2 regions of the Streptomyces sp. NBC_00691 genome follow, and region 1 is predicted to be linked to the other one. Evidence: riboswitches for the same ligand, from Rfam matches in the RefSeq annotation. Region 1 holds a riboswitch; the other holds the start of a gene.
What was found. A riboswitch is a leader RNA that binds a small molecule or an ion and turns the genes downstream of it on or off. The one in region 1 is predicted to bind S-adenosylmethionine.
Positions count from the first base shown of each region.

Region 2: another riboswitch for S-adenosylmethionine. It lies ahead of thrC (threonine synthase); the one in region 1 lies ahead of OG392_RS10600 (aminotransferase class V-fold PLP-dependent enzyme).

Region 1 covers NZ_CP109007.1:2,353,573-2,364,850, reverse strand. The annotation lists gene OG392_RS10635 (L,D-transpeptidase) at 1-406, shown strand, start outside; gene OG392_RS10630 (hypothetical protein) at 412-813, opposite strand; gene ctaE (aa3-type cytochrome oxidase subunit III) at 1,016-1,636, shown strand; gene qcrC (cytochrome bc1 complex diheme cytochrome c subunit) at 1,712-2,521, shown strand; gene qcrA (cytochrome bc1 complex Rieske iron-sulfur subunit) at 2,518-3,570, shown strand; gene qcrB (cytochrome bc1 complex cytochrome b subunit) at 3,567-5,189, shown strand; gene trpD (anthranilate phosphoribosyltransferase) at 5,322-6,386, shown strand; SAM riboswitch class IV at 6,474-6,590, shown strand; gene OG392_RS10600 (aminotransferase class V-fold PLP-dependent enzyme) at 6,844-8,265, shown strand; gene OG392_RS10595 (Lrp/AsnC family transcriptional regulator) at 8,336-8,617, opposite strand; gene OG392_RS10590 (rhomboid family intramembrane serine protease) at 8,614-9,357, opposite strand; gene OG392_RS10585 (hypothetical protein) at 9,515-9,757, shown strand; gene OG392_RS10580 (NYN domain-containing protein) at 9,791-11,155, shown strand.
Region 2 covers NZ_CP109007.1:4,471,517-4,482,794, reverse strand. The annotation lists gene OG392_RS20330 (class I SAM-dependent methyltransferase) at 1-74, shown strand, start outside; gene OG392_RS20325 (SRPBCC domain-containing protein) at 147-617, opposite strand; gene groL (chaperonin GroEL) at 821-2,449, opposite strand; gene OG392_RS20315 (cold-shock protein) at 2,859-3,062, opposite strand; gene OG392_RS20310 (MoaD/ThiS family protein) at 3,470-3,748, opposite strand; gene thrC (threonine synthase) at 3,763-5,073, opposite strand; SAM riboswitch class I at 5,067-5,211, opposite strand; gene OG392_RS20300 (glucosyl-3-phosphoglycerate synthase) at 5,361-6,329, shown strand; gene OG392_RS20295 (DUF7927 domain-containing protein) at 6,367-8,184, shown strand; gene OG392_RS20290 (alpha,alpha-trehalose-phosphate synthase (UDP-forming)) at 8,279-9,727, shown strand; gene OG392_RS20285 (winged helix-turn-helix transcriptional regulator) at 9,724-10,062, opposite strand; gene OG392_RS20280 (NAD(P)-dependent oxidoreductase) at 10,159-11,049, shown strand; gene otsB (trehalose-phosphatase) at 11,107-11,278, opposite strand, start outside.

The DNA.
Region 1 (11,278 bases):
GCTCGGCAAGGAGTACTACGTCAGGATGCGCGGCACCAGCATCGGCATCGCCGAAGGCAGCTCCGAGTCGTACGACCTGCCCGTCTACTACGCCACCCGGGTCACCTGGAGCGGCGAGTACGTCCACGCCGCGCCCTGGTCGGTCGGCTCGCAGGGCGTGGCGAACGTCAGCCACGGCTGTGTCGGCATGTCGACCGGGAACGCGGCCTGGTTCTACGAGACCGTCCGCCCCGGCGACATCGTCCGCGTCGTCAACAGCTACGGCGACACGATGGACACCTTCGGCAACGGCTTCGGCGACTGGAACCTGCCGTGGGCCAAGTGGCGGGAGGGCAGCGCCCTGGTGGAGGCCGCCGGAAACCCGGTGGCCCCCACGGAGAAGGCCCGCCTCAGGCCCTCGATCTGATCAGCTCACGCGTCGATCGACAGGCGCGAGCGGATCAGGGAGGCCAGGGACGCCGCGAACTCGACCGGTTCCACCGGAAGGGTGACCGCGGCGTCCGCGCGGCTCCAGGTGGCCAGCCAGGCGTCCTGAGGCCGCCCGATGAGCAGCAGCACCGGCGGGCAGTGGAAGATCTCGTCCTTGATCTGCCTGCAGACGCCCATCCCGCCCGCGGGCACCGCCTCGCCGTCCAGGACGCAGACGTCGATGCCGCCCTCGTCCAGGCGCTTCAGCACCGCCGGCAGGGTCGCGCACTCCACGAACTCGACCGGGGGAACGTCCGACGCGGGCCTGCGCCCCGCCGCCAGCCGTACCTGCTCGCGGGTGTTCGCGTCGTCGCTGTAGACCAGGACCGTGGCACTCGACTGCATCGTTCCTCCGGCTGGGAAGGCGGGTGGGTCGTCGTCGACCGATGCGCGGATGCTACTCCGGTCCACACCCCGTCAACACCCGTTCAACACCTGTTCGAAGGGTGCCGGGGAGCCCTCGCACTGGGCCGTTCGGGCTGGACACACCCCTCTGACACTCCGAACGGCACCCCCCGGAGTGAGGGCGGGATAAGCGACCGACATAATGTCGGTCGTGGCGACAGTAACGACAGTAGAAACAGGGCACGCGCACCCGTCGGTCAATCGACCGAACCTCACCAGCGTCGGAACCATCATCTGGTTGAGCTCCGAGCTGATGTTCTTCGCGGCCCTCTTCGCGATGTACTTCACCCTGCGATCCGTGATGGGGGCCGAGTTCTGGGCGGAAAAGGCAGATGCCTTGAACTTCCCGTTCTCGGCTACCAACACCACGATCCTGGTGCTCTCCTCACTCACCTGCCAGCTCGGCGTCTTCGCCGCTGAGCGGGGCGACGTGAAGAAGCTCAGGTCGTGGTTCATCATCACGTTCGTGATGGGTTCGATCTTCATCGGCGGACAGGTCTTCGAGTACACGGAGCTGGTGAAGCACGAGGGCCTCTCGCTCTCGTCGGACCCGTACGGCTCCGTGTTCTACCTGACCACCGGCTTCCACGGCCTGCACGTGACGGGCGGTCTCATCGCCTTCCTGCTGGTCCTCGGCCGGACGTACGCCGCCAAGAGGTTCACTCACGAGCAGGCAACCGCCGCCATCGTCGTGTCCTACTACTGGCACTTCGTCGATGTCGTCTGGATCGGCCTCTTCGCCACGATCTACATGATCAAGTAGTCGGCACCGCCGCACACGGCGGACCGAGACATCCAGCAAGCATCGACGCAGAAGATCCTGACACCGGGGTAATCCGTGAAAAAGCTCTCCGCACGACGACGCCATCCGCTGGCGGCGGTCGTCGTCCTACTTCTCGCGCTGGCGGCCACTGGGGGGCTGTACGCCGCGTTCGCGCCCGCGGGCACGGCGAAGGCCGATGAAACCGCCCAGTCCCTCGCCATCGAGGAGGGGAAGAAGCTCTACTCCGTCGGCTGCGCCAGCTGCCACGGAACCGGCGGTCAGGGCACCACTGACGGCCCCTCCCTCGTCGGCGTCGGTTCGGCCGCCGTCGACTTCCAGGTCGGCACGGGTCGCATGCCGGCCCAGCAGCCGGGCGCCCAGGTCCCGAAGAAGAAGACCATCTACTCGCAGGCTGAGATCGATCAGCTCGCGGCGTACGTCGCTTCTCTCGGCGCCGGTCCGATCACGCCGACCGAGAGCCAGTACAGCCCTGACGGTGCCGACATCGCCAAGGGTGGCGAGCTGTTCCGCACCAACTGTGCCCAGTGCCACAACTTCACCGGTGAGGGCGGCGCGCTGACCTACGGCAAGTACGCCCCGAACCTCGAAGGCGTGAGCCCGAAGCACCTCTACGAGGCCATGCAGACCGGCCCGCAGAACATGCCCTCCTTCCCGGACACGACGATGCCCGAGAAGGAGAAGAAGGACATCATCGCGTACGTCCAGGCCGTCAACGGCGACAAGGCCGACAGCCCGGGCGGTCTCTCGCTCGGTGGCCTCGGCCCCGTCTCCGAGGGCCTGTTCGCCTGGGTCTTCGGCCTGGGTGCGCTGATCGCAGTTGCCATCTGGGTCGCGGCCCACACCGCTAAGGCCAAGAAGTCATGAGTAGCCAAGAGATTCCAGAAGAGAACCTGCCGGCAGGGCAGGACACCGCGCACGGCGCGGTGAAGGTCGCCGACGACCCGTTCGCCGACCCGGGCCTCCCGCCCCACAAGCCCCGCATCCAGGACATCGACGAGCGGGCCGCGCGTCGGTCCGAGCGCGCGGTGGCGTTCATGTTCACGCTGTCGATGCTGGCCACGATCGGCTTCATCGCCTCGTACGTGATCTTCCCGGTCGACAAGATCGTGTACATCTGGCCCTTCGGCCGGGTGTCCGCGCTCAACTTCGCCCTGGGCTGGACCCTGGGTCTCGCGCTCTTCTTCATCGGAGCGGGCGCGGTCCACTGGGCCCGCACCCTGATGTCCGACGTCGAGATCGCGGACGAGCGTCACCCGATCGCGGCCGACGCCGAGACCAAGGCGAAGGTCATGTCGGACTTCGCGGCCGGTGCCGCCGAGTCGGGCATGGGCCGCCGCAAGCTCATCCGCAACACGATGTTCGGTGCGCTGTCGCTCGTTCCGCTTTCCGGCATCGTGCTGCTGCGTGACATGGGCCCGCTGCCCGAGAAGAAGCTCCGGTCCACGATGTGGGCCAAGGGTCTTCAGCTCATCAACATGAACACGCACGAGCCGCTGCGTCCCGAGGACGTCGCGGTCGGTTCGCTGACCTTCGCGATGCCCGAGGGCCTCTCGGAGCACGACCACCACTTCCAGACCGAGATCGCCAAGGCCGCCCTGATGATCGTCCGGATCCAGCCGGAGGACATCAAGGACAAGCGCGAGCTCGAGTGGTCGCACGAGGGCATCGTCGCCTTCTCGAAGATCTGCACCCACGTGGGCTGCCCGATCTCCCTGTACGAGCAGCAGACGCACCACGTCCTCTGCCCGTGCCACCAGTCCACCTTCGACCTCTCCGACGGCGCCCGCGTCATCTTCGGCCCGGCCGGTCACGCCCTCCCGCAGCTGCGGATCGGCGTGAACGACAAGGGCTTCCTGGAGGCGCTCGGCGACTTCGACGAGCCCGTCGGTCCGTCCTTCTGGGAGCGCGGATGAGCACCGTGACCGATACGAAGAAGGCCCCCGCCGGTGAGCGGGTCGCCGACTGGGCCGATGGACGCCTGGGCATCTACACGCTGGCCAAGTCCAACATGCGGAAGATCTTCCCGGACCACTGGTCCTTCATGCTGGGCGAGATCTGCCTCTACAGCTTCCTCATCATCATCCTGACGGGCGTCTATCTGACGATGTTCTTCCACCCGTCGATGAACGAGGTGGAGTACGTCGGACCGTACGTCCCGCTCCAGGGGCAGCTGATGTCCGAGGCGTTCAACTCGACGATGCACATCTCGTTCGAGGTCCGCGGTGGTCTGCTCATCCGGCAGATCCACCACTGGGCGGCGCTGATCTTCCTGGCCGGCATGTTCGTGCACATGATGCGCGTGTTCTTCACGGGCGCGTTCCGCAAGCCGCGTGAGATCAACTGGCTGTTCGGCTTCCTGCTGTTCTTCCTGGGCATGTTCACCGGCTTCACCGGTTACTCGCTCCCGGACGACCTGCTCTCCGGCACCGGTGTCCGCTTCATGCAGGGCGCGATCCTGTCCGTCCCGGTCATCGGCACCTACCTGTCGATGTTCCTGTTCGGCGGGGAGTTCCCCGGCGGCGACTTCGTGGCCCGGTTCTACTCGGCCCACGTCCTGCTGCTGCCCGGCATCATGCTCGGCCTCGTGGTGGCCCACCTCATCCTGGTGTTCTTCCACAAGCACACGCAGTTCGCCGGCCCCGGCCGTACGAACAAGAACGTCGTGGGCATGCCGTTGCTGCCGGTCTACATGGCCAAGGCCGGAGGCTTCTTCTTCCTGGTCTTCGGTGTCATCGCCATCGTCGCGGCGATCGCCTCGATCAACCCGATCTGGGCCATCGGCCCGTACCGCCCGGACCAGGTGTCCACCGGCGCCCAGCCCGACTGGTACATGGGCTTCGCCGAGGGTCTGATCCGTGTCATGCCGGGCTGGGAGATCAACCTCTGGGGCCACACGCTGGTTCTCGGCGTGATGATCCCGCTGGCGATCTTCCCGGCGGTCCTCGCGGCGATCGCGGTCTACCCGTTCATCGAGTCGTGGATCACCGGCGACAAGCGCGAGCACCACATCGCGCAGCGCCCGCGCAACGCTCCGACGCGCACCGGCTTCGGTGTCGCCTGGATCACCGCGTACATGATCATGCTCGTGGGTGGTGGAAACGACCTCTGGGCGACCCACTTCCACCTGTCGCTCAACTCGATCACCTGGTTCGTGCGGATCTTCTTCTTCGTCGGCCCGGTCATCGCGTTCGTCGTCACCAAGCGGATCTGCCTCGGCCTCCAGCGCCGCGACAAGGACAAGGTGCTGCACGGCCGCGAGTCCGGCATCATCAAGCGCCTGCCGCACGGTGAGTTCGTCGAGATCCACGAGCCGCTCAGCCAGGGCGAGCTGCACCGCCTCACCGCGCACGAGCAGTACGACGCCGCGGCGCTGCCGCCGGCCGTCGACGAGAACGGTGTGGAGCGCAAGGTCGGCCGCATCGAGAAGCTCCGGGTCAAGCTCAACAAGGGCTACTACGGCGACGACAGCCAGATCGCCAAGCCCACGGTCGAGGAGTACAAGGAGATCCAGAGCGGCCACGGCCACCACTGATCGCCTGAACTCCTGACTTTCGACAAGTCGCCACGGTGAGAGCCCCGTCCATTCGATGGACGGGGCTCTTTGCCGTCCCCGGGGGTCGATAGGGTGGAGTCCTAGCCGTCACGTGACCGACCAGGAGCTGCCATGAGCGCTGCGACCCCCGCTGGAGGACCTACGTCGGCGGGCCGCTCCTGGCCCGTCGTCCTGGACGGTCTGCTGTCCGGCCGCGACCAGAGCGCGGAGGACACCGCCTGGGCCATGGACCGGATCCTGCGCGGCGAGGCCACCGACGCCCAGATCGCCGGCTTCGTCGTGGCCCTGCGGGCCAAGGGCGAGACCGTGGAGGAGATCACCGGCCTCGTCCGCACCATGTACGAGCACGCGAACACGATCGAGGTGCCCGGCGCCACCGTCGACATCGTCGGCACCGGCGGCGACGGCGCCAAGACCGTCAACATCTCCACGATGTCGGCGATCGTCGTGGCCGGCACCGGAGCCAAGGTCGTCAAGCACGGCAACCGGGCCGCCTCCTCCGCCTCCGGCGCCTCCGACGTCCTGGAGAAGCTCGGCGTCAACCTGGACCTGACCCCGAAGCGGGTCGTCGAGGTCGCCGAGGAGGCCGGGATCACCTTCTGCTTCGCCGTGAAGTTCCACCCGGCGCTGCGCCATGTGGCGATGGCCCGCAAGGAGCTGGGCATCCGGACCGTCTTCAACTTCCTCGGTCCGCTCACCAACCCGGCCCGCGTCCGGTCCCAGGCGACCGGTGTCGCCGACGCCCGGGTCGCTCCCATCGTCGCCGGGGTGCTCGCCGAGCGCGGTTCCTCCGCGCTCGTCTTCCGCGGTGACGACGGCCTCGACGAGCTGACCACCACCGCCACCTCGCGGGTCTGGGTGGTCCGCGACGGCGCGGTGCGGGAGGAGGCCTTCGACCCCCGGGACGTCGGCATCGACCTCGTGCCCGTGGAGGCGCTGCGGGGCGCCGACGCCTCGTACAACGCCGACGTGGCCCGCCGGCTGCTCGCGGGGGAGACCGGTCCGGTACGGGACGCGGTGCTGCTCAACTCGGCGGCGGCGCTGACCGCGCTCACACCGGGGGACAGCACCCTGGTGGAGCAGATCCGCGCCGGCATCGAGAAGGCCGCGGAGTCGATCGACTCCGGCGAGGCCCGCCGGGCCCTGGAGCGCTGGGTGGCCGCCAGCAACGCCTGACCCCCGCACCTCGTACGCCCACGACCCCGGTCCAGTATGCGGACCGGGGTCTTGCGCTTCGGCGATCATGTGGCAGGATGCTCTACAGGTCACGAGTGACAGCGTTTTGGCCCCGGCTTGCTGTCCGGCAACCCTCCGTCCGTGGCGGGGTGCCCCGGGTGATGACCAGGCCGTAGGCAGCGAGGTCTACGGCAAGCGCGGACCCCTCGAACACCAGGGGTCCTGGTCTCTCGAGGAGCGTTTTCCGTGAGCAAGCGAATGCGATAGGGCGAGTACGCCCCTTCTTCACCCTCGGATCACCGGATCAGGGTCACTTCCGCGTACCCCGTGTACCCCTGAGTGCCCCTGCACCCTCTGCGCACCCGTGTCTTCCGAGGCATCACCCCGTACCCCGGCGCGTCCGGCCGTGTGCGGGTTCACCGAAGCCATTCCGCACCGCCCGCCGGGAGATACCGCCATGTCCGCACGCCCTGACGCCGCCGTCGCCACCGTCGAGACCGCCGCCGTCCCCCTCGCCGAGACCGCCGCCGAATCGGCCGACCCCTGCTGCGCCGCCCCGCTCCCCGTGCTCGGCCGGGACGTCACCGTCCCGCTCGTCACCGGCGGCGAGGTGACCTACGCGGCGCTCGACTACGCGGCCAGCGCACCGGCCCTCCAGCGGGTCTGGGACGACGTCGCTGCGTACGCCCCCTACTACGGCAGCGTCCACCGCGGCGCCGGGTACCTCTCCCAGCTCTCCACCGACCTCTTCGAGAACAGCCGCGTCACCGTCGCCGAGTTCCTCGACTGCCGCCCCGACGACCAGGTCGTCTTCACCCGCTCCACCACCGACTCGCTCAACCTGCTCGCCGCCACGCTGCCGGCCGACTGCCAGGTCTTCGTCTTCGAGACCGAGCACCACGCCTCGCTGCTGCCCTGGCGCGACGCCCGCGTGACCTACCTCAATGCGCCGCGCACCCCGGAGCAGGCCGTCGCCACCCTGGAGCGGGCCCTCGCCGACCGCGCCCCCTACGGCCCCGCCCTGGTCTGCGTCACCGGCGCCTCCAACGTCACCGGTGAGCTGTGGCCGGTGAGGGAACTCGCCGCCGCCGCGCACGCGCACGGCGCCCGGATCGTGCTCGACGCCGCCCAGCTCGCGCCCCACCACCCGGTCTCCGTCCAGGAACTCGACGTGGACTGGATCGCCTTCTCCGGGCACAAGCTGTACGCGCCCTTCGGCTCCGGCGTCCTCGCGGGCCGCGCCGACTGGCTGCGGGACTCCGAGCCCTACCTCGCGGGCGGCGGCGCCTCCCGCAAGGTGGCCCGTCGGGCCGACGGTGGTGTGGACGTGGAGTGGCACACCACCGCGGCCCGGCACGAGGCCGGTTCGCCGAACGTCATCGGCGTCTACTCCATCGCCTCCGCCTGCAAGGCGCTCACCGAGGCCGGCTTCGACTCGCTCGTCGAGCGCGAGCGGCACCTCATCGCCACGGTCCGGGCGGGACTCGCCGAGGTTCCCGAGGTCAAGGTGCTCTCGCTGTTCGGCGACGACGCGCCCCGCGTCGGCGTCATCTCCTTCGTCGTGGACGGCTGGAACAGCTCCCACTTCGCCGCCGCGCTCTCCGCCGAGTACGGCATCGGCGTCCGGGACGGTCTCTTCTGCGCCCACCCGCTGGTCCGTACCCTGCTCGGCAGCGACCCGCAGGACCCCGGCGAGTGCGGCGCCCCCGAGGCGGCCCCGGGGGAGCGGTCGCTCAACGCCATCCGGGTGAGCTTCGGCGCCGGCACGCCGGACGAGCACGTGGAGCGGTTCGTCGGCGCCGTGAAGGAGCTCGTCCGCGACGGCGCGCAGTGGAAGTACCGTACCGAGGACGGCCGCTGCGTCCCGGACCGCGGCTGATCACTCACTCGTACGGGTGAAGGGGGCCTCCCGTTCGGGAGGCCCCCTTCACCCGTGCCGTGAACGAGGTTCAGGACTCCAGGCCGATGGCGAAGGCCGCCTCCAGATCGTGCTGGGAGTACGTACGGAAGGCGACATGCGTGTCCGTGGCCTCGACGCCCGGGATCTTGCTGATGCTGCCGGGGATGACGTCCGCCAGGTCGTCGTGGCGGGGCACGCGGACCATGGCGATGAGGTCGTAGGTGCCGGTCACCGAGAAGACCTCGCTGACGCTGTCGAGCCCGGCGATCGACTCGGCGATCTCGGGGATGCGGTCCACGCTGGTCTTGATGAGCACGATCGCGGTGATCACGGCTGGCTTTCTCCCTCGGTCGCCGCGGCTTGGGCTTTCACTCTATCCCCACCCCGGTAGCGCCCCCAGGCGTAGAGGAAGCCGACGGAGAAGCCCACCACATGGGCCAGATAGGCGACGCCGGGACCGGCGCCCGCCGCCTGCGCGGCCAGCCACTGGAGCGCGAACCAGAAGATCAGCACGATCCAGGCCGGAAAGCGCAGCGGCAGGAAGAAGAGGAACGGGAAGAGACTGGTGACCCGGGAGCGCGGGAAGAGGAAGAGAAAGGCCCCGAGCACACCGGAGATCGCCCCGGACGCCCCGACCAGGGTCTGCTCGCTGTTCGCGTGCGCCACCGCGTAGCCGAGCAGCGCGAGGTAGCCCGTGCCCAGGTAGAAGAGGGCGAACTCGACGGGACCCATGCGCTCCTCGGCCATCGCCCCGAAGACGTACAGGAACAGCATGTTTCCCAGCAGGTGGAGCCAGCTGCCGTGGACGAAGAGCGCGGTGAGCGGGGTGAGCAGGGCTCCGGGCTCGCCGCTCATCAGCTCGGCGGGGACGACACCCCAGCGCCGGAAGTACGCGCCCTGGGCCGCGAGGAGCTCGTCCCCCGTCCCGTACACCGGGTTGAGCCCGGAGACCGGGCCGATCACGAAGAGCACGCAGCAGGCGGCGATCAGTCCGTACGTCACGGTGGGGCCACCGCGGGTGCCGCGCCGGGACCCCAGGACAGCACGGACCGCACCTCGCCAGTCGATCATGGACAGATCATGGCGTACCGGGGTCGAACTGGACAGAGTGCCTCGCCGTGCCCCCGCGTACCGGCGAGGCCGTAGGGTAACGGGCAGTACGACCGCAGTTCGACGGCGCACCGCGGCTCCCGCACCTGGTACCAGCAACAGGAAGAAGGACGGCACGATGACGACGGTTCCCCTGCCGACCGCCGACACCCGGTGGCGCTGCACGCTCTGCGGCAACCTGACCCGCTTCGACGTGACGCGCTCCTCCAAGGTCGTGGAGTACGTCCATCTGGACCTCGCGGGAGACCCGACGGTCGAGGAGCGGCAGGTGGTCAGTGAGACCATCGAGTCGGTCCGCTGCCGCTGGTGCAACGCGGTGGATCAGATCGAACTGGTGGACAGGCCGGGCGCCGCCTCCTGAGGGACGGCGCGGACGACATAGGGGTGACGGATCGTGGAGCAGCCCGCGCACGGTGGAGAGCCGGCCGGCGCGGCAGGTGACGCTGCCGAGACGCTCGACCACCCACTGCCGGAAGGCGTACGGCGGCGGGTGGTCGCGCTGGTCGCCGACGCCTTCGGCGGGCTGACCGTCGCGGAGCTGCCCGCACCCCTGAGGCAGTACGCCCGGTTCACCGCGAGCCGGCGCGCCAAGTTCGCCGGGAACGCCATGGCGGCGGCCCTGGAGAGCGACCCGCTGTTCCGGCAGCGGATCGGCGAGCGTTTCAAGCAGGGCCAGCCCGAGCTGGCCGGAGCCGTCGAGACCGGCACCCCGCCCGCCGCGGCCGACCCCGTCGACGTGGCGGCCGCGGCCTATGTGCTGCGTCCGCCGGGCTGGGTCAAGCTGGTGGCCGCCGCGGGCGAGGAGGCCCAGCGCGTCGACGCCGAGCGGGCCGACGAGGCGGGCCGGCGTGAACTGGAGCGGCTGCGCGAGGAACTCGTCGCCGCCCGGGACCGCTCGCGCGGTGAGACGGAGCAGTTGCGCCACGATCTGGAGGCGGCCCGGAAGGAAACGGAATCGCTTCACCGCAAGCTGCGCAGCGCCCAGAGCGACGTGAAGCGCGGCGAGGCCGCGCTGCGCCGGGTCCAGGGCGAGATCGACGCCGCGAAGGCGGAGGCGGCCGCCCAGGTGTCGTCCGCCGAGAGCGAGAGCAGACGGCTCAAGGCCCGGCTCGGCGAGGTCGAGGCCGCTCTGGAGGCGAGCCGCAGGACCGCCCGCGAGGGGCGCTCGGTGGAGGACATGCGGCTGCGGCTGCTGCTCGACACCGTGCTCGACGCCGCCCAGGGGCTGCGCCGCGAACTCGCGCTGCCCCCCGTGTCGGTGCACCCGGCGGACACCGTGGACGCGGTGGAGCCGGGGCGGATGTCGCCGAAGGACATCGCCGCCCGGGCGCTCTCCGAGACCGACCCGGCGCTGCTCGACCAGCTCCTCGCGCTGCCGCAGGCCCATCTGGTCGTCGACGGCTACAACGTCACCAAGACCGGCTATCCCACGATGCCGTTGGAGAAGCAGAGGCTGCGGCTCCTCGGCAGCCTGTCGGCCCTCGCGGCCCGTTCGGGCGCGGAGGTCACCTGTGTCTTCGACGGGGCGGAGCTGGCGGCCCCGGTGCTCCTCGCGCCGCCGCGCGGGGTGCGGGTGCTGTTCTCCAAGCCCGGTGTGACCGCCGACGAGTTGATCCGTCAGCTGGTGCGGGCCGAGCCGCCGGGCCGGCCGGTCGTGGTGGTCTCCACGGACCGCGAGGTGGCCGACGGAGTGGCGAAGGCAGGAGCGCGCCCCGTGGCGTCCGCCTTGTTGCTGAAGCGGCTTTCGCGGCTCTCCTGAGGCATCGGTACACATCGCAACTCTTGTGTCGTATGCCCGAATTCTGGAGGGCGGACCGTCAAGTGCCCATCACTGCCTGTGCGGTCTGTGTAAATTAAGTGGTCCGTGAGCGATATTTTTGCC
Region 2 (11,278 bases), 2.1 Mb from region 1:
TGCGCGACGAGAGCGCCGACTCCCCCGCCTTCGGCGAAGCCTTCCTCTGGACGGCGCTCTTCCGGCGCCCCTGAACCGACGGGCGGGGGCCGCGGCCGCGGCCCACCGGGACGGGGCTCGCGCCCCCGCCCGCGGGGCCGCCGCCGTCACATCGCCCTCAGGTGCTCCGCGAGCCGGTCGTACTGCTCCCGCACCCCCGCCTCCATGCCCGCCGCCAGCGACTGGTCCCTGATCTCGTTCGACGGCCAGAAGGACGTGCTGGTCAGGGCCGTACCGCCGTCCGGAGTCGCGTCGAAGGTGAGCGTGACCCGGACCGGTTCCCCGTCCGGCATCTGCTCGAAGACCTCCGTGTAGTCGATCCGCTCGACCGGGACGACGTCCTCGTACCTGCCCGAGAAGACGATCTGCTGGCCCTCCGGGGCGGTCTGGCCCCAGCGCCACGAACCGCCCACGCGCAGATCGATGTCGACGACCGTCGTGGTCAGCCCGGACACCCCGTACCACTGCCGTACGTGCTCGGGGACCGTCCATGCCTCCCAGACCCGGGCCGGCGGGGCGTCGAAGGTGCGGGTGATGACCAGCTCGCGGTCGGCCGGGGTCGTCAGGAGGGTGACCATGGTCCGTTCCCTTCACGAAGGGGCACTTCCAGGATCGCCCCGCCGCTCCCGCCCAGCACGTCCGGCACCTGCGGCACCTCCGTGCACCGGGTGGGCGGCCGGTGAGAACGCCCGAGGGCGGCACTCCCGGCTGGGAGTGCCGCCCTCGGTCCGTTCGTGCGTCCCGCCTGCGCGTTCCGCGATGAACCACCGATCCCGGAGGATCAGAAGTCCATGTCACCGCCCGGCATGCCGCCGCCGGCCGGCGCGGACGCCTTCTCCGGCTTGTCGGCGATGACGGCCTCGGTGGTGAGGAACAGCGCGGCGATCGACGCGGCGTTCTGCAGCGCGGAGCGCGTGACCTTCGCCGGGTCGATGATGCCCTCGGCGATGAGGTCGACGTACTCGTTGGTCGCGGCGTTCAGGCCGTGGCCGACGGGCAGGTTGCGGACCTTCTCCGCCACGACGCCGCCCTCGAGGCCGGCGTTGACCGCGATCTGCTTCAGCGGGGCCTCAAGGGCCAGCTTCACGATGTTCGCGCCCGTGGCCTCGTCACCCGCGAGGTCGGCCTCGAGCTTCTCGAAGACCGAGGAAGCCTGGAGCAGGGCCACGCCGCCGCCGGCGACGATGCCCTCCTCGACGGCCGCCTTCGCGTTGCGAACGGCGTCCTCGATGCGGTGCTTGCGCTCCTTGAGCTCGACCTCGGTCGCGGCACCGGCCTTGATGACCGCGACACCGCCGGCGAGCTTCGCCAGGCGCTCCTGGAGCTTCTCGCGGTCGTAGTCCGAGTCGCTGTTCTCGATCTCGGCGCGGATCTGGTTCACGCGACCGGCGACCTGCTCGCTGTCACCGGCACCGTCGACGATGGTGGTCTCGTCCTTGGTGATGACGACCTTGCGGGCGCGGCCCAGCAGGTCGAGGCCCGCGTTCTCGAGCTTGAGGCCGACCTCCTCGGAGATGACCGTGCCGCCCGTGAGGATGGCGATGTCGTTCAGCATGGCCTTGCGACGGTCACCGAAGCCCGGGGCCTTGACCGCGACGGACTTGAAGGTGCCGCGGATCTTGTTGACGACCAGGGTCGACAGGGCCTCGCCCTCGACGTCCTCGGCGATGATCAGCAGCGGCTTGCCCGACTGCATGACCTTCTCCAGGAGCGGGAGCAGGTCCTTCACCGAAGAGATCTTGGAGTTGACGATCAGGAGGTACGGGTCGTCGAGCGACGACTCCATGCGCTCCATGTCGGTGGCGAAGTACGCCGAGATGTAGCCCTTGTCGAAGCGCATGCCCTCGGTGAGCTCCAGCTCCAGACCGAAGGTCTGGGACTCCTCGACGGTGATGACGCCTTCCTTGCCGACCTTGTCCATCGCCTCGGCGATGAGCTCGCCGATCTGGGTGTCGGCGGCGGAGATGGAGGCCGTGGAAGCGATCTGCTCCTTGGTCTCGACATCCTTCGCCTGCTCGAGCAGGGCGCCCGAGACGGCCTCGACGGCCTTCTCGATACCGCGCTTGAGGGCCATCGGGTTGGCACCGGCGGCCACGTTGCGCAGGCCCTCGCGGACGAGCGCCTGGGCGAGAACGGTGGCGGTGGTCGTACCGTCGCCGGCGACGTCGTCCGTCTTCTTGGCGACTTCCTTGACCAGCTCGGCGCCGATCTTCTCGTACGGGTCCTCGAGCTCGATCTCCTTGGCGATGGAAACACCATCGTTGGTGATCGTGGGGGCGCCCCACTTCTTCTCGAGGACGACGTTGCGACCCTTGGGGCCGAGGGTGACCTTGACGGCGTCAGCGAGCTGGTTCATGCCGCGCTCGAGACCGCGCCGGGCCTCCTCGTCGAACGCGATGATCTTGGCCATGTGAAGTGGTCCTCCCGGACATGGGGTGGATAACGCTCCAGGACCGCGCCGACGCCCGCGACGGACGGCCTCCGCAGCTCCGCGTGGTTCCTTGCCCCACCCGGCCGGCGGCCTCGTCTGCCCGATCCTCGTAGCACTCTCACCTTCCGAGTGCTAACGCCAATGATTAGCACTCGCCCTATGAGAGTGCAAGCGACTCTCGATGATCGGGACACGGGGCGAGGGGTGACGGGAGGGGCGCGAGAGGGGCGCGGAACGGCCTCGGGAGGCCTGCGGAACGAGGAGGAGAGTGGCACGGAAGGCGCGCGGGACCTGCGTCGACGGGGCCGGAGAACGCGCGAGGGGTCCGTATCCCCTCAGGGATACGGACCCCTCGACGGCGTTGCGTCGGTGGCCGATCGCGCCGCGCTCAGACGGCGAGCTTGACCATGTCCGCCTGCGGACCCTTCTGGCCCTGCGAGATCTCGAACTCGACTCGCTGTCCCTCTTCGAGGCTGCGGTAGCCATCCATCTGGATCGCGCTGTAGTGGACGAAAACATCCGCACCACCGTCGACCGCGATGAAGCCGTAGCCCTTCTCCGCGTTGAACCACTTGACGGTGCCCTGAGCCATGCCTAACTCCCCTATTACTGGCCCTTGCGCGGGACCCGCACTTCGCGGACCCGGGTCAGACCCTGCGCCGGAACGCGTCGACCGCCGCTGAATGTATCTGCCCAACTGCCCTCTGCAACAGGTCAATCGAGCGAGAATTCTGGGCGCCGAGGAAAGGCGAATTGGGGAGAATCCCTTGAATCACGGGGCAAGTCGGGCCCGGCAAAGCGTGCAGAGGGTACACATCGCACACACACTTTGGCTGCTTCTTGTCGCGCGGGGACGCATTCTCATATGCGCCTGGCATGAGCAGCGGAGGGGACTTCCCCAACTCTACCGCGCTCAACCATGCAGAATTGCCCCTTCCGCTTTATGACGCGGAAGGGGCAATTCAAGAAAGACGGGACAACCGGCGGCCCGGCGCGGGCTCAGCAGCCTCCGGCGACGGCCGGGATGATCGAGACGCCGGCGCCGGCCGGGGTGGCCGTCTCCAGGCCCTGCTCGAAGCGCACGTCGTCGTCGTTCACGTAGACGTTGACGAAGCGGCGCAGCTTGCCCTGGTCGTCCAGGACGCGGGCGGCGATGCCGGTGTGGTTCTTCTCCAGGTCCGCGATGACCTCGGCGAGGGTCGTGCCCTCGGCCTGGACCTCGGACTGCCCGCCCGTGTAGGTGCGGAGGATGGTGGGGATGCGGACGTTCACGGCCATGTCTTCGGAACCTTTCAGAGGGCCAGGCCGGCGTCGCGGAACGCGTCCAGGCTCGGGCGGATGGTGACGGTCGCCTGAGAGGTGTCGGCCACCGCGTCCAGGGTCTTGAGTCCGTCGCCGGTGTTGAGGACGACGGTGGTGAGGTTCGGGTCGATCAGCCCGTTCTCGACGAGCTTCCTCGCGACGCCGACGGTCACGCCGCCCGCGGTCTCGGCGAAGATGCCCTCGGTCTGCGCGAGGAGCTTGATCGCGTCCACGACCTGCTCGTCGTTCACGTCCTCCACGGCGCCGCCGGTGCGGCGGGCGATGTCGAGGACGTACGGGCCGTCGGCCGGGTTGCCGATCGCGAGCGACTTGGCGATCGTGTTCGGCTTCTGGGGCCGTACGACGTCGTGGCCGGCCTTGAAGGCCACCGACACCGGGGAGCAGCCCTCGGCCTGGGCACCGAAGATCTTGTACGGCTTGTCCTCGACGAGGCCCAGCTTGATGAGCTCCTGGAGCCCCTTGTCGATCTTCGTGAGCTGGGAGCCGGAGGCGATCGGGATGACGAGCTGGTCGGGGATGACCCAGCCGAGCTGCTCGCAGATCTCGTACGCCAGCGTCTTGGAGCCCTCGCCGTAGTACGGGCGGAGGTTGACGTTGACGAAGCCCCAGCCCTCGCCCAGCGGGTCGCCGATGAGTTCGGAGCAGAAGCGGTTGACGTCGTCGTAGTTGCCCTCGATGGCAACGAGGTCGCCGCCGTAGACACCGGCCATGACGACCTTGCCCTGCTCCAGGTCGTGCGGGATGAAGACGCAGGAGCGGAAGCCGGCGCGGGCGGCCGCGGCGCCGACGGCCCCGGCCAGGTTGCCGGTGGAGGAGCAGGAGAGGGTGGTGAAGCCGAAGGCGCGGGCGGCCTCGATGGCCTGGGCGACGACCCGGTCCTTGAAGGAGTGGGTCGGGTTGCCGGAGTCGTCCTTGACGAACAGCTTGCCGGGGGCGACGCCGATCTCGCGGGCGAGGTTGTCGGCCTGGACGAGCTTGGTCCAGCCCGGGTTCAGGTTGGGCTTGTCGGCGACGTCGGCGGGGACGGGCAGCAGCGGGGCGTAGCGCCAGATGTTGGCGGGGCCGGCCTCGATCTGCTTGCGCAGCGCCTCGGGGTCGCCGGTGGGGAGGTCGTACGCGACTTCGAGCGGTCCGAAACACAGCTCGCAGGCGAAGATCGGGCCGAGCGGGAAGATTTCACCGCACTCGCGACAGGAAAGCCCGGACGCGGGACCGAGGTCGACCGAAGTGGCGGGGGTAACAGTCTGTACAGCCATGGAGGCGAGGCCCTTTCTCCTCATCTTTCCCATGACGAATTTTTCGCCATGAGACGGATTTGGCACCTTCCCTAGCCGGGAGCCTCGCTGGAGGACGAGTAACCGACTGGAGGGTTGCCGGGGCTTCAACGGGCCGTTTCCCTCTGCCCCTCTGGATGAGCGGTATTCGATTGTGAAGCGCGGTGAACTTTCGTTCCTGCGCTCCGGCGCGGGCGGCACCCCGACGTGCATCGGGCATCCGCGTTGTTCAAGACTGTAACCGAAGGCCCGGACGCTTGGACCGGCCGTCCGAACCGCGAGATGGAGATCACGTGCTGGAAGAGGTGGAGCGCTGGCTGGACCGGCGGTCCTGGTCCGTGGCGGACCGGCCGCTGGAGCGGATCCTCGCCGCGAAGCGGAACACGAAGGTCAGCGTCGTCCTGCCGGCGCTGAACGAGGAGGCGACGGTGGGTGACATCGTCGCCGTGATCCGGCGCGAGCTGATGTCGGAGGCGGTGCCGCTCGTCGACGAGCTGGTGGTGATCGACTCGGGCTCCACGGACCGTACGGCGGAGGTGGCGGCCGCGGCCGGGGCGCGGGTGGTCGCGCGGGACGCGATACTCCCCCGGATACCGGCCGTGCCGGGCAAGGGCGAGGTCCTGTGGCGGTCGCTGATGGTGACGACCGGGGACGTCGTGTGCTTCATCGACGCGGACCTGCGGGACTTCTCGGCGGACTTCGTGTCGGGGATCGTGGGCCCGCTGCTGACGGACCCGGACGTGGACTTCGTGAAGGCGATGTACGACCGCCCGTTCGGCGCCGAGTTCGACGGGGTCGCCGCCGGCAGGGCTTCCGGCCAAGGGGGTCGGGTGACGGAGCTGGTGGCCCGCCCGCTCCTCAATCTGCACTGGCCGCGGCTGGCCGGCTTCGTCCAGCCGCTGGGCGGCGAGTACGCGGCGCGCCGGTCCCTGCTCGAACGGCTGCCCTTCCCGGTCGGGTACGGGGTGGAGCTCGGTCTGCTCGTGGACGCGCTGCACACGGTGGGTCTGGACGCGCTCGCGCAGGTGGACGTGGGGGTGCGCAAGCACCGGCACCAGGACGGTCTCGCGCTGGGCAGGATGGCGGCGGCGATCTACCGGACGGCGCAGCTGCGGCTGTCGCGGGGGCATCTGGTGCGGCCGCGGCTGACGCAGTTCGAGCGGGGTGAGAAGGGCTTCGAGCCGCGGACGTACGCGGTGGACACGGAGGAGCGGCCGCCGATGGCGGAGATCGTGGAGTACGCCCGCCGCCGCGTGGCGTAACGCCGAATGATGATCCGTTTTGCCTATTTTGCCTTTTATGCGCTTCAGACAACCTCACCTGGGCAGGGTGGCGACGGTCATCGGCCTCCTCGCGGGCTCGCTCGCGTTCACGGCGGCGGGGCCGGCCGCGGCGGACGTGGTCGAGCCCTTCGGCAAGCGGTACGACGCGTCGTTGTACGGCGACTTCACGATGATCGGCAACACGGTCATGGGCTGCCCGGCGGCCCCCGCCGACCCGGCCGCCCGCTGCGCGACGGCGGCGAGCGGCCAGGGCCCGGACAGCGACAACACCTTCGTGATGCGGCGGATCGACGCCGGCGCCCTGGGGAGCGACTACGGCTCCAGCACCGGCCGGGTGCGGATCCCGGCGGGCGCGGAGGTGGCGTACGCCCGGCTCTTCTGGGGCGGCAACGACGGCACGTACAAGGGGCCGGGCGGGGCGCCGCTGAAGCGCTGCGACATCTCCGGCACCGATGGCCCGCGCTCGCCCGGCGATCCCACGACGACCACCCCGGTGATCAAGGTCGGCGCGGGTCCCGTGACCCCGGTCTCGATCGACAGCATGGTCGCCGACCCGGCCGACGCCGAGGGCCCGCACTGGTACACGGGCGAGTCGGACGTGACGGCCGCGTTCGCGGGCACGTCGGGGACGGACGCGCAGGTGGCCGTCGGCAACATCTGGGCGTCCGACGGCAAGGGCTGCGTCGCGGGCTGGTCGCTGACCGTCGTGCACAGGTTCCCCGGGCCGGACCCGGTCCGCGCGCCCGAGCGGCGCCAGGTGCACGTGTACGGCGGGCACGTCCTCCAGCGCTCGACGTCCCCGGCGACCACGGTCACCGTGGACGGCTTCCACCGGATCGGGGGCAGGGCGCGGGCCGGCGTCACCGCGTACGAGGGCGACCGGAACACCCCTGGTGACGCCTTCCTCGTCGACGGCAAGAACGTCACCGAGCCCCGCTCGGGCAACACCGACAACTTCTTCATCGGCGGGGCCGACGGTGCCGTCGCCCCCGGGCCGGTCGACAACCTGAGCATCGACGCGAAGTCCTTCGACCTCCCCGACGGTGCCGTCCCCCAGGGCGCCACCTCGGCCGACCTGACCTTCTCGACGCGCGGAGACGCCTACGTGCCCTCCGCGCTGGCCTTCTCGGTGCCCGTCCCCGACCTGGAGATCACCAAGACGGCGAGCCCGCGCGCCGTGAAGCCGGGCGACACCGTCACGTACACGATCACGGCGAGGAACACCGGCACGCTCGACTACCCGAACGCCACGTTCGGCGACGACCTGACCGGGATCCTCGACGACGCCGACTACCGGGGCGACGTAAGGACGGACCTGGGCACGGCGACGTACACGGCGCCGGGAATCGGGTACGTGGGAACCGTCCCGGCCGGGAAGACCGCGACCGTCACCTACTCGGTGAAGATCAAGGACCCGGTGGCCGGGGACGGCCTCCTCCGCACCCGCGTGGTGGCCGGGACACCCCGCTCCAACTGCGGAGCCGGCAGCGAGGACCCGGCCTGCGGGGCGGCACCGAAGCTCGACAGGCCGAAGACGGCGCCCAGACCGACCCCGACACCGAGCCCGGTGGATCCGACCCCTACGCCGGTGGACCCCACGCCCACGCCCGCGGACCCGGAACCGGCCCGGGTCGGGCCCACGCCCGCCGCGGCCCCCGCCGGGGCCGCCCCCGCGCCCCCGGCCCCCGGGCCCCACGGGAACGCCGCCGGCGGCTCGATGGCCGAGACCGGCGGCAACGGCGAGCGGCTGTGGCTGCTGGGCGCCCTGGGCCTCGCCCTCGCGGCGACCGGCCTGGTCGCGAAGGCGGCGATGCGCGGCCGGCGCGAGGGCTGACGGCCCGCCGGAGGCCCGGCCACCCTCCGTGGCCGGATCCACCCGTCTCGTATACGTACGTTTGAGCGTTTACGGGACGGGCTAGGTTCGCCCCATGGCATCTGTGCTCGTGGCATCCAACCGGGGACCCGTCTCGTACGTGCGCGGCGAGGACGGCGAGCTCGACACCCGCAGGGGCGGCGGCGGCCTGGTCTCCGGGCTGAGCGCCGTCTCCTCGCAGGGCAGCCTGTGGGTGTGCGCGGCGCTCGGCGAGGGAGACCGGGAGGCCGTCCGGCGCGGCATCGGCGAACCGGGCGTCCGCATGCTGGACATCGACCCGGACGTGTACGCCGACGCGTACAACGGCATCGCGAACTCGGTGCTCTGGTTCCTCCACCACCACCTGTACGAGACCCCGCGCGAGCCCGTCTTCGACGCGGAGTTCCGGCGCCGCTGGGCGTCGTACCGCGCCTACAACCGCGCCTTCGCCGAGGCCCTGGCCGCCGAGGCCGACGAAGGCGCGGCGGTCCTGGTGCAGGACTACCACCTGGCACTCGTCCCCGGGATGCTGCGGGAACTCCGCCCCGACCTGCGGATCAGCCACTTCACCCACACGCCGTGGGTGTCCTCCGAGTACCTGCGCATGGTGCCGGACGACATCGTCGAGGAACTCCTGTGGGGCATGCTCGGCGCCGACGAGCTGGGCTTCCACACCTGGGGATGGGCGTCGGCGTTCATCCGCTGCTGCTCCGGACGCGAGGACTCCACGGGCACGGCCCAGGGCGTCCGGCCGAGCGGCGACCCCTGGCACGGCGTGGAGTGGCGCCGCCACGGCGCCGGGAAGGGCCGCACCCGGGTCCGGGCGTACCCCCTGGGCGTCGACGGCGACGAGCTGCGGGCCCTGGCCCACCGCCCCGAGGTGGACGAGGCCCTCGCCCGGCTCCGTGCCGAGGTGGGCGAGCGCAGGACCATCGTCCGCGTCGACCGCACCGAGCTGTCGAAGAACATCCTGCGCGGCCTCCTCGCCTACCGGGAGCTGCTCACCGTCCACCCCGAGTGGCGCGAGCGGGTGGTCCATCTGGCCTCGGCGTACCCCTCCCGGCAGGACCTGGAGTCCTACCGCGCGTACACGGCCTCGGTGGCCGGGCTGGCCGCCGAGATCAACGCGGAGTTCGGCACGGCCGGCTGGCAGCCGGTGATCGTCTCCGTGGAGGACGACTTCACCCGCTCCCTCGCCGCGTACCGCCTGGCGGACGTGGCCCTGGTCAACCCGGTGCGCGACGGCATGAACCTGGTCGCCAAGGAGATACCGGTGGTCTCGGACGCGGGCTGCGCTCTGGTGCTGTCGACCGGCGCGGGCGCGTACCAGGAGCTGCGGGAGGACGCCCTCCCGGTGAACCCCTTCGACGTCTCGGAGACCGCCGAGGCCCTCCACACCGCCCTCGCGATGCCCCTGCCGGAACGAGCCGACCGCACGAAGCGCCTCGCGGCGACGGCGACGGCCCTGCCCCCGCAGCGCTGGTTCCTGAACCAGCTGGACGCCCTGCGGGAGGAGACGCCCTAGCCGACGGCCCGCTCCCGCCCCCACGCGGCCAGGGGTTCGAGGGCCGCGTTGAGCCGGGTGCCGGCCTCGGTCAGGGAGTACTCGACGCGCGGCGGCACCTCGTCGTACGACGTGCGGTCGACGACGCCGTCCGCCTCCAGCTCCCGCAGGTGCGAGGCGAGGACCTTCTCCGTGATGCCCGGGACCAGCCTCCGCAGCTCCCCGAAACGGCGGTACGGCCGCTGGTGCAGCGCCCAGAGGATGAGCACCTTCCACTTGCCGCCGATGATCTCCATCGCGGTGTCGATCCCGCAGACGTGCCCGTCCGGTGCGCCGGGCCGGTTCAGCGTCGTCATGTCCGCACCCTTCCGACCTGCTCGCTTCCCCCGGGGTAACCACCCACTCCGAAGTGGGTACTTGAGCATCCCCGGGCCCGGAACCAGCCTAAGGGCATGACAACGACCCCCGGGGAGAAGACCCCCGTCACCCTGCTCGGCCTCGGCGCCATGGGAACCGCCCTCGCCCGCGCCTGGCTCGCCGCCGGGCATCCGCTCACCGTCTGGAACCGCACCCCGGCCCGCGCCGAGCCGCTCGCCGCCGAGGGCGCGAAGGTCGCCGGCACCGCCGCCGAGGCGGTCGCGGCGAGCAGCCTGATCGTCGTCTGCCTCCTCGACGACGCCTCCGTCGAGGAGACCCTCGCGGGCACCGACCTGACCGGCAAGGACGTGGTCGACCTGGTCACCGGCACGCCCGCCGAGGCCCGCGACCGGGCCGCGTGGGCCGAGGAGCGGGGCGCCCGCCACCTGGACGGCGGCATCATGGCCGTCCCTCCGATGATCGGCGTCCCGGAGGCCGGCGGCTACGTCTTCTACAGCGGCTCGCGGGAGCTGTTCGAGGAGCACGAGGCGACCCTGGCCGTCCCGGCGGGGACCAGGTACGTCGGGGAGGACGCGGGCTTCGCGGCCCTCCACGACGTGGCCCTGCTCAGCGCGATGTACGGGATGTTCGCCGGGGTCGCGCACGCCTTCGCCCTGATCCGGCGGGAGGACATCGACCCGGTCGCGTTCGCGCCGCTGCTCGGCGACTGGATCGGGGCGATGGCCGGCGCGTCGGTCGGGCAGACCGCCCGGCAGCTGAGGTCCGGCGACTACACCACCGGTGTGGTGTCGAACCTGGCGATGCAGGTGGCCGGCACACCCACCTTCATGGACACGGCCGCGGGGCAGGGTGTCAGCCCCGAACTCCTCGCCCCCTACTTCGCGCTGATGCGCCGTCGGCTCGACGTCGGCAGCGGCGAGGAGGACCTGACGGGCCTCGTGGACCTGCTGGTCCACGAGGGCTGACCGGGTCCGTCGCCCCAGCCCGTCGCCGGGATCCGTCGCCTCCGGGTCCGACGGGCCTCAGCCCTCCCGTACGGCCGCGGCGAGGGCGGCCAGGAAGTCCACCACCCCCGACGGGCCCGCGACCGCGAGGTCCGCGCGGTCGGTGAGTTCCGGGACCTCCGTGGAACCGCTGCGGACCAGCAGGCCCGGGGTGCCGTCGGAGCGCAGCTTCTCGACGGCGGCGAAGGCG